Regions from separate parts of the Acidovorax sp. GW821-FHT09B03 genome, predicted to be linked through region 1. Evidence: predicted binding sites of a transcription regulator. Region 1 holds the regulator's gene; the other holds the start of a gene.
What was found. Region 1 encodes sigma-54, which starts transcription at its own class of promoters, with help from an activator protein. Its sites were predicted from a motif close to TGGCANGNAANCTGCTTT; they were not measured.
Positions count from the first base shown of each region.

Region 1 (4,902 bases):
TTTTTCGGGGGCGTGGCTCACACCCCCACACACGACCCTAGGAGAGTCATTTTGATGAAACGCCGCGAGTTTTCCCTGTCTGCCGCCTCTGCCGTGGCCGCTTCCGCCCTGGCCCTGCCCGTGGCAACCCCTGCACTCGCGCAAGCGCGCCAGTTCAAGGAGGGCAAGGACTACCGCAAGCTCGACAAGCCCGTCGCGCCCGAGGCGCCGGCCGGCAAGGTCGACGTGATCGAATTCTTCTGGTACGCCTGCCCCCATTGCAACGCCTTCGAGCCCACGCTCGAGGCCTGGATCAAGTCCGCGCCCAAGGACCTGGCGATCCGCCGCGTGCCGGTGGCCTTCAATGCCAGCTTCGTGCCGCTGCAAAAGCTGTACTTCACCCTGGAAGGCATGGGCAAGGTCGCCGACCTGCATGCCAAGGTCTTCCGCGCCATCCATGTCGAGAAGGCCAAGCTCGCCAAGGACGATGAAATCATGGCCTGGATCGCCACGCAGGGCGTGGACGTGGCCAAGTTCAAGGAAATCTACAACTCGTTCACCGTCTCCAACCAGGTGCGCCGTGCGTCGCAGCTGCAGGATGCGTATGGCGTGGAAGGCGTGCCCTCGATGGGCGTGGCCGGCCGTTTCTACACCGATGGCACCATGGCGGGCAGCATGCCGGTCGTGCTGCAGGTGGTGGAGCAACTGGTGGGCGTGGCCCGCAAAGGCTGACCGTTTCTGGACAGGACGCGGTCCTGCAGATGCCAAAAGCCCGCGGATGCGGGCTTTTTTCATGGCGTGTCGCCGCGGGTGGCTACAATGATCTGCAAGATTCGTGCCCTATGAACTACCGCATCCTCCCGATCCTCCTCCTCTCGGCCCTGGCCGTTGTCCAGACTGCGGCCCATGCCGAAAAGGCCGACCGCAACAAGCCCATGAACATCGAGGCCGATGCACTGCGCCACGATGAACTCAAGCAGACCAGCGTGTTCACCGGCCGGGTGGTCATGACCAAGGGCACCATCGTGCTGCGTGGCGCGCGTCTGGACGTGCGCCAGGACGCCGATGGCTACCAGTTCGGCGTGGTCACGGCCGAGCCGGGCAAGCGCGCCTTCTTCCGCCAGAAGCGCGACACCCTCGCCGGGGCACCCGATGAGTTCATCGAAGGCGAGAGCGAGGTCATCGAGTACGACGGCCGCGCCGACAACGTGAAGTTCATCACCCGCGCCGAGCTGCGGCGCTTCCGTGAATCCACACTGACCGACGAGATCACCGGGCAGGTCATCGTCTACAACAACCTGACCGACGTGTTCACCGTGGATGCCAAGCCGCGCGGCAGCACCAACGCCGCAGGCGATGCCCCGGCACCCGGCGGCCGCGTGCGTGCCATCCTGTCGCCCAAGGAAACCCCGGCCAGCGCCGCTGCCCCTGCCGCCCCGGCACCGGGCACGACCCTGCGCCCCAGCAACAGCCTGAGCGGCGGCGCCAAGTGAGCGGGCCCGACGTGAGCGCCGTCGCCGGCTCACCGGCGGAAAGCCGGCTGGAGGTGCACCACCTCGAAAAGTCCTACGGCAGCCGCAAGGTCGTCAAGGATGTGTCGCTGGTCGTGCAAAAGGGCGAGGTCGTGGGGCTCCTGGGCCCCAATGGCGCGGGCAAGACCACCTCGTTCTACATGATCGTGGGCCTGGTGCGCAGCGATGCCGGTGACATCCGCATCGATGGCCACTCGGTGGCCCACATGCCCATCCACCGGCGCTCGCGCCTGGGCCTGTCCTACCTGCCGCAGGAAGCCTCGATCTTCCGCAAGCTCACGGTCGAAGAAAACGTGCGTGCCGTGCTCGAACTGCAGCGTGGCGAGGATGGCCAGCCGCTGCCGCGCGCGGCCATCGAGGAGCGCCTCACGGCCCTGCTCACGGAGTTGCGCGTGGAGCATCTGCGCGCCTCGCCTGCGTTGGCCCTGTCCGGCGGTGAGCGCCGCCGCGTGGAGATCGCCCGCGCGCTGGCCACGCAACCACGCTTCATCCTGCTGGACGAGCCGTTTGCCGGCATCGACCCCATTGCGGTGATCGAGATCCAGCGCATCATCGGCTTTCTCAAGGCGCGCGGTATCGGCGTGCTCATCACCGACCACAACGTGCGCGAGACGCTGGGCATCTGCGACCACGCCTTCATCATCAGCGACGGCCACGTGCTGGCCCAGGGAACCCCGTCCGAAATCGTCGACAACGCCGAAGTGCGCCGGGTGTACCTGGGTGAACACTTCCGCATGTAGCAGACCGATGGACCGCACGTTCGCCATGCACCTGCCTTCGCGGCAGCCCACCGGGGCTGTGCGATGAAGCCCGGCCTGTCACTGCGCGTATCGCAGCACCTGGCGCTCACGCCCCAGCTGCAGCAGTCCATCCGCTTGCTGCAGCTGTCCACGCTGGAGCTGGGCCAGGAGGTCGAGCAGATGCTCGACGAAAACCCCTTTCTCGAGCGCAATGCCGACGAGGCGCCGCGCGAAGAATTCGGCGTGGACACGGCCGATGCGCCCGTGCAGCCGGACGACTACAGCGCTGACGACGCGGTCTATTCCAACGCACCGGGTTCCAGCACGCCGAGCGAGTCGGTTCCCGATGCACCCCAGAGTGACGCGGAACTGGGCAGCAGCGCCAGCGACGAGCCTGACTGGAGCGGCGATGGCACCGTGGACGTGTCCCCCAACGATGCCGAGTGGGGTGGCGATGCGCCGGCCCGCAACCGCAACGATGCCGAGGGCGACGAGGCCGACGCCACCGAGCTGGCCCGCACCCATGAATCGCTGACCGCCTTCCTGCACCGCCAGGCGCTGTCGCTGCGCCTGTCCGAGGTGGACCGCGCGGCGCTGCGCTTCCTGATCGAATCGCTCAACGACGATGGCTACCTCGAGGAGCCGCTGGAAGAGCTGGCCATCGCCCTGGCCGGCCCGGACGACCTGGAGCAGATCGAGGAGCTGGTGCACCGCTTCACCGTGGCGCTGCGCCTGCTGCAGAGCCTGGAGCCCGTGGGCGTGGGTGCACGTGGCCTTGGTGAATGCCTCACGCTGCAGCTCACGGCCCTGGCGGCCGACGAAGACAGCGATGCCGACCCCGACACCGTGCAGACCGCGCTGCGCGTGTGCCAGCAGCCGCTGGAGATGCTGGCACGCCGCGACATCCGCCGCCTCACGCAGCTGTGCGGCGACGGCGAGGAGCGCACGCGCGCCGCCATGGCCCTGATCGCGCGGCTGGAGCCGCGTCCGGGGCGCAAGTTCGTCGATGTGGAGCGCAACATCATCGTGCCCGACGTCATCGTGCGCAAGGCCGGGCGCGCCAATGGCCGCGACGGGCAGCACAACTTCATCGTGGCCCTGAACCCCGACGTGATGCCGCGCTTGCGCGTGCACGACATCTATGCCGGCGCCCTGCGTGGCCACAAGGGCGGCGAGGGCCACCAGGCCATGCAGCAGCGGCTGCAGGAGGCGCGCTGGTTCATCAAGAACATCCAGCAGCGCTTCGACACCATCCTGCGCGTCTCGCGCGCCATCGTCGAGCGGCAAAAGAGCTTCTTCACCCATGGCGAGCTGGCCATGCGCCCGCTGGTGCTGCGCGACATCGCCGACGAGCTGGGCCTGCACGAGTCCACCATCAGCCGCGTGACCACGGCCAAGTACATGGCCACGCCCATCGGCACCTACGAGCTCAAGTATTTCTTCGGTTCGGGCCTGGGCACCGAGACCGGCGGCAATGCATCGAGCACGGCCGTGCGTGCCCTCATCAAGCAGTTCGTCGCGGCCGAAAGCCCGGCCAAGCCGCTGTCGGACAGCCAGATCGCCGAGATGCTCAAGGAGCAGGGCATCGAGTGCGCGCGCCGCACCGTGGCCAAGTACCGCGAGGCGCTCAAGATCGCGCCGGCCAACCTGCGCAAGGCGCTCTGATCAGGGCAGGCTGCGGAAGGCCCGGCTGGAGATGCTGACGGCATTGCCGTCCGGGTCCTTGGCGTTGGCGAACGCATAGCCGTTGGCCTGGTGCGTGGGGCCGAAGGCCAGGTCCTGCGCCAGCGCATGGGCCTTGAAGGCTTCCACGTCGGGCACATGAAAGCACAGCTTCACCCCCGCTTGGCCCAGCTTCACGCTCTTGGCCGCCTGGTGTATGAGGATGCTGGCGCCGCCCTGGGGGGCATTCAGTTCGATCAATCCTTCCACCACCTCGCCCGTGGTTTCCAGGCCGAAATGCGTGCGGTAGAAGGCCGCAGTGCGCTGCATGTCGCGTGCGTAGAGCATCACGGTGCCGAGGATGGGCGGCACGGAAGAAGAGGCCGCCACCATCAGGGCGCTTTCGTGGCCGGTGCGCGACGCAGCGAGCGCAGCAGCTCCAGCGCCTGGGCCGTAGGCTCCTGCGGAGCGCCGTTGACAAGCACCGTGAAGGTCACGCGCAGCTCGTTCATGCCCAGCACGCCCTGGGTCAGGTGCTTGTAGCCGTCCGGCTCGGGGGCGCGGTCGGTGGCCGAGAAGTAGTAGCCCACCTTGCCCGCGGCACCCAGGTCCTTGAGGGGCAGGTCGCTCTCGACGGCCTTGGGCCGGGCCCGGGTGGCACCGGCCTGGACCAGCCCCCGCAACTCGTCGGCGGTGGGGGGCCTGGGCGCGCTGCCCACAGGCCAGATGGGCGTGATGAGCATCTGCAAGGCCTTGGCATCAGGGCCGCTGATGGCCACCGAGGGCGGCAACTCCCCGTGCGGGCGGCGGACCTGGACGCGCCATTGCGCGGGCAGGTCGATCACCAGATCGTCGCGGCCGGGCAGGGCAACGCGCAGTTCTTCGGCGAGAACCGGCAGGCACAGGAAAAAGGCAATCGAAGCGAGGGCAGTGCGGAGCATGAAGTGGAAGAGGGGGGGTTATGGGCGTTTGGCAAAGACGGCGTCGTA
Region 1 is NZ_JBWKPP010000008.1:243,055-247,956, reverse strand. It holds gene AC07PA_RS16990 (thiol:disulfide interchange protein DsbA/DsbL) at 55-711, shown strand; gene lptA (lipopolysaccharide transport periplasmic protein LptA) at 822-1,472, shown strand; gene lptB (LPS export ABC transporter ATP-binding protein) at 1,469-2,251, shown strand; gene AC07PA_RS16975 (RNA polymerase factor sigma-54) at 2,315-3,916, shown strand; gene AC07PA_RS16970 (VOC family protein) at 3,917-4,303, opposite strand; gene AC07PA_RS16965 (hypothetical protein) at 4,306-4,854, opposite strand.

Region 2 (4,902 bases), on a different contig from region 1:
TCTGCGGTGGCGGCACGGTGATGACCTTGGCATCCTTCATCGGGTCGATGCCATGCGCGGCCAGCCAGTAGTACAGCCACATGGCATGCGTGCCGGTGGGGAAGGTCTGGGCGAATGTGTACTCGCGCTTCTCGCTGGCCATGAGCTTGGCCAGGCCGGCGCCGTTGACGGCGCCCTTGTCGGCCAGCTTCTTGGACAGCGTGATGGCCTGGCCGTTGTGGTTCAGGTTCATCAGCACGGCCATGTCCTTCTTGGGGCCGGCGATGCCCAGATGCACGCCGTAGACGAGGCCGTAGAGCACGTGGGCGAAGTCCAGCTCGCCGTTGACCAGCTTGTCGCGCACGCCGGCCCAACTCGCCTCCTTGGTGGGGATGATGGTCACGCCGTACTTCTTGTCGATGCCCAGCACCGAGGCCATCACCACGCTGGCGCAATCGGTCAGCGGGATGAAGCCGATCTTCACTTCCTTCTTCTCGGGGGCGTCCGAGCCCTGTGCGTGGACAAGGGCGCGCAGGGCGGGGCTCACGCCCACGGCACCCACGGTGGCGGCCTGCAGCACGGTGCGGCGGTTGAGACTGGTTTTGAGCAGATCGGTCATGGTGCTTCCCTGGTGGCTTGAAAAACAAAAAAGGCGTCCCCCTCGGCGCATGGGCTGCTGCAACTTCCAAAAGAAAGTCACGCAGCGCCAAGCGCGGGTGGGGACGCCTCTGTCCGGTGGCGAGGGGTACCCGCCCGCCATTGGATGGATACCGCTCATCGAAGACCTCCGTTGGTCTTGTCCAGGTAATGCAAACCCTGTGCCAACCTGTTCGACAGCCTGTCAGCTCTTTTTTTGATAGCGACACATTCAATCGACAAAAGGAGACTGGCCACATGCACCACGACAAGGCGCCGGCCTTGCACCGTGTTCGACTGCACAGGTGTTGTGCGCTGCACCATCGCGGGCCGTGGTGGGCAGGGCGGGGGGCGGGAGTGGTGCGCCGCGTGTGCTGGCGGCGCTGCATGCTGGCCCTGCGGCGTGCGCCGCCGGGGTCTGTCAGCTCAGGAGATCGGCCACGTCGAGCATGCGCTGGGCAACGTCGACCAGCTTGAGGCCCTTGTCCATGGCCGTCTTGCGCAGCTTCTCGTATGCGGCCTGCTCGGTAAGGCCCTGGCGCTCCATCAGCAGGCCCTTGGCGCGGTCGATGGTCTTGCGGTCCTTGAGCTCGGTCTTGGCGTCGGCCAGCTCGGCGCGCAGCGCCTGCTCGTGCTGGAAGCGCGCCATCGCCACGTCCAGGATGGGCCGGATGCGCTGGGGCGACAGGCCGGCCACGATGTAAGCCGACACACCGGCCGCCACGGCCGCCTTCACGTGCGAGGTGTCCTCGTCATTGGTGAACATGACGATGGGGCGGCGCTCGTCGCGCGTGGCCATGACCACATGCTCCAGCGCATCGCGTGCCTCGCTTTCGGCGTCCACGATGATGAGGTCGGGCTGCAGCTGGGCCAGGCGCTCGCTCAGGTACACGTCCGACGGCAGCGTGGCCACCAGGTTGAAGTTGTTTTCCAGCAGGCCGATGCGCAGCGCCCGCGAGCGCTCTGCCTGCAGCAGGGCGTGCTCGTCGTTGGGGTCGGTGACCGCCAGATCGGGGGCGACCACCACTATGCGCAAGGCCTCGTTCATACTGTCAGCATAGCAAGATTTGCGCCATAAATTGGTGCGCCGGGCTGGTGCAGGCAGGGGTCTACCCTGGTTTTGGCGGGTCCATGGCGGCGAGGGCCTGAAACTTGCTAATAGAGTGAGTATTGGGAGGGCATACCCGATAGCGCCTCTTTGCGGCGTCGCATATACATCCGGTCACATTGACATACTGATATGGAGCTTCCTGCATGAACCTGCCCATCGACCGGCGCCGATTTTCGGCCAGCCTGGCCTTGACCGCTGTGGCCGCCACCGCCTTGTTGGCGGGTTGCGGCAAAGTGCCCGACACCATCAAAATCGGGGTCGCCCAGCCCCTGAGCGGCCCCCTGGCCGCCTTGGGGCAGGACCTGCTCAACGGCGTGAACCTGGCCGTGGCCGAGCTCAACAAGGGCGGCTACACCGTGGACGGCAAGCGCGTGAAGCTGGAGGTCGTGCCCGTGGACGATCGGGCTGACGCCGCCACCGGCAAGACCGTGGCCCAGCAACTGGTGGATGCCGGCGTGGTGGCGGTCATCGGCCACCTGAACTCGGGCGTGAGCATCGAGACCGCCCCCATCTACGCGGCCAAGGACATCCCGCAGATCGCCATCTCCACCAACCCCAAGTTCACGCAGCTGGGCTTTCCCACCACCTTCCGCATGGTGGCCAACGACACCCTGCAGGCGCGCGCCATCGGCTCGTTCGCTGCCACCCAGCTGGGCGCCAGCCGCTATGCTGCGCTCGACGACGGCACCCCTTACGGCAAGGGCCTGGCCGACGGTGCGGCCGAGCAGCTCAAGGCCGAGAAGAAGGAAGTCGTGGTGCGCAAGTCCTTCGACGACAAGACCACGGCCTTCGATGCGCTGGCCGGCGAGCTCAAGGCCGCCCGGGTCGAGGTGATCGTCTCCACGCTCAACGACTTCCAGGCCATTGCCCTGCTGGAGGCCCTCAAGAAGGTCGATCACACCAAGGTGCGCCTGCTGGGCGGTGACACCATCAAGACCACCGACATGGCCAAGGGCGTCGGCATCGTGGAAGGCATCTATGCCACCTCGCCCGTGCTGGAGGCCAAGGAGTTCACCACCGGCAAGCCCTTCCTCGAGAAGTACGTGGCCGAGTTCAAGAAGGCCCCGGCCTATGGCGGCCACTACAGCTACGACAGCACCTATGTGCTGTCCGCTGCGATCCAGAAGGCCAAGTCCGCCGACCCCAAGGCCATCACCAAGGCCATGCACAGCATCAACGGCTATGCGCCGGTGATCGGCACCATGACCTGGGACGACAAGGGCGAGCAGCGCTATGGCGCCGTGGGCGTGTACGAGCTGCGCGGCGGCGGGTGGGAGCTGCGCATGCGCTCGGACCGCTGGTAAGAACGCCAGGCCGGCAGGCCGCTGGCTGGTTTACAGTCGGTGCACTTCCCCTGTGCCGCCCATGCTGGAACCCCGTCTGAACCCCATCGTCTATTGGATCACCGGCCTGCCCGCCGCCGGCAAGACCACCCTGGCCACCGCGTTAGCCAGTGCCATCAACCAGGCTGGTGGCCGGGCAGGCGTGCTCGATGGCGACGAGCTGCGCAAGGGCCTGTGCTCCGACCTGGGGCTGTCGGCCGCCGATCGGGCCGAGAACATCCGGCGCGCCGGCGAAGTGGCGCGCTTGATGGCCCACAACGGCCTGACCGTGGTGTGCGCCTTTGTCTCCCCTTTCGAGGCCGACCGCCAGCGGGTGCGCGCCCTGTTCGCCCCCGGCGAGTTCCATGAGATCCACCTGAGCACGCCCGTGGAGGAATGTGCCCGCCGCGACCCCAAGGGCCTGTATGCGCGCGCCCGGGCCGGGTTGATCACCGGCCTGACCGGCTGGGACGGCGCCTACGAGGTGCCCCGTGCCCCCGAGTCGCGGTACGACACCCAGACCACCACGGTGGCCGCCATGGTGCAGCAGCTGCTGGCGGCGCGCACGCAGCGCCGCTGAGCCTGCGCCTGGGCGCGGCGTTGCGGCGCGCCGTTCTTTCCCGTATCGTCGGGCGCTTTCCGATACCCGCCAACCCCCGGGCACCGTGCCTTGCGCCCACGCACACCAGCGCCGCCATGAAAAACGCCGTGAAACACCGCACCAGCGCCCGCACGCGCGGGGTACCTGCCGCCTGGCGGGGCCGCCTGGCCCTGGGAGCCCTGGCCAGCGCATTCAGCCTCCTCGCCAGCGCTGCACCCGTGGGCAATGCGAGCACTTGCTTTCACCAGAGCGAGGGCCTGCAGTTGCGCTTCGACCTGGACCTCGCCCAGGACAGTGTGGACGCGGGCTACGACGTGTACCTGGTCGCAGCCTATGCCGGGCACTGGTTCTATCGCAATGCTGCCGGGGGGTGGGCCGCCCACCAGCCCGGCACCTGGCCGGCGCCGGCACTGCGCAATGTGGCGCATCCGCAGAAATCCGCCACGGCCCCCGGCAACGCCCTGCACCAGAGCATCGCCGAGCCGGCCGTGCGCAGCGCCGCGGGGCTCGCGGGTCTGCAGCTCTTTGCCGGCTTTGGCAAGAGCGGCCCCGGCAGTTTCGAGGACCTGCTGGCACGCCAGCGCTTCGGCGCCGTGGGGGCTATCGCGGGCAACGAAGCGGTGGTGGCCGCCTGCCCGGCCACACCCCAGGGCACAGGGCCCGGCGGAACACGCCCAGGCGTCCCTGATGCCACGCCGCCCAGTGCGCCCACGGACCTGCGTGTCGTGCAGGCCACCAGCACCAGCCTGCGCCTGCAATGGCAGGCCAGCACCGACAACGTGGCCGTGGCGGCCTACGCGGTCTACCTCGACGGCGTGCTCCAGGACAAGGTCTCCACCACCACCCATACCCTCACCGGCCTGGCCCCCGCCACCAGCTATGCGCTGCGGGTGCATGCGCTGGACGCGGCCGGCAACGCATCGGCTGCCAGCGGCGTGGTGCAGGGCCCCACGCAGGCCGCCACCAGCCCCGCCCATGGCCGGCCGTACAGCATCATCGGCAGCAGCCTGGGCAGCAAGGCCGACCACAATGCGGGCGGCTACACCTTCTTCGGCCAGCGCCATCTGCTGGCGCGCTTCACGGACTTCGGCAGCGCCACGGGCCAGGCGCCTGCCGCCAACACCAAGGCCGCATGGCGCACGCACCTCGACGGCATCTACCCCATTCTGACCTCCACGGACTTCAACGCGCAGGCCACGGAGTCCGGCGCCACGCTGGAGCTGTCGGGCGGTACCACGCCCTCGGGCCGCTGG
Region 2 is NZ_JBWKPP010000025.1:61,605-66,506, reverse strand. It holds gene AC07PA_RS29605 (CmpA/NrtA family ABC transporter substrate-binding protein) at 1-598, opposite strand, end outside; gene AC07PA_RS29600 (ANTAR domain-containing response regulator) at 1,037-1,663, opposite strand; gene AC07PA_RS29595 (branched-chain amino acid ABC transporter substrate-binding protein) at 1,870-3,030, shown strand; gene cysC (adenylyl-sulfate kinase) at 3,092-3,628, shown strand; gene AC07PA_RS29585 (fibronectin type III domain-containing protein) at 3,757-4,902, shown strand, end outside.
Region 2: the regulator sigma-54 is predicted to act here: its motif matches at 1,673-1,690, upstream of AC07PA_RS29600 (ANTAR domain-containing response regulator).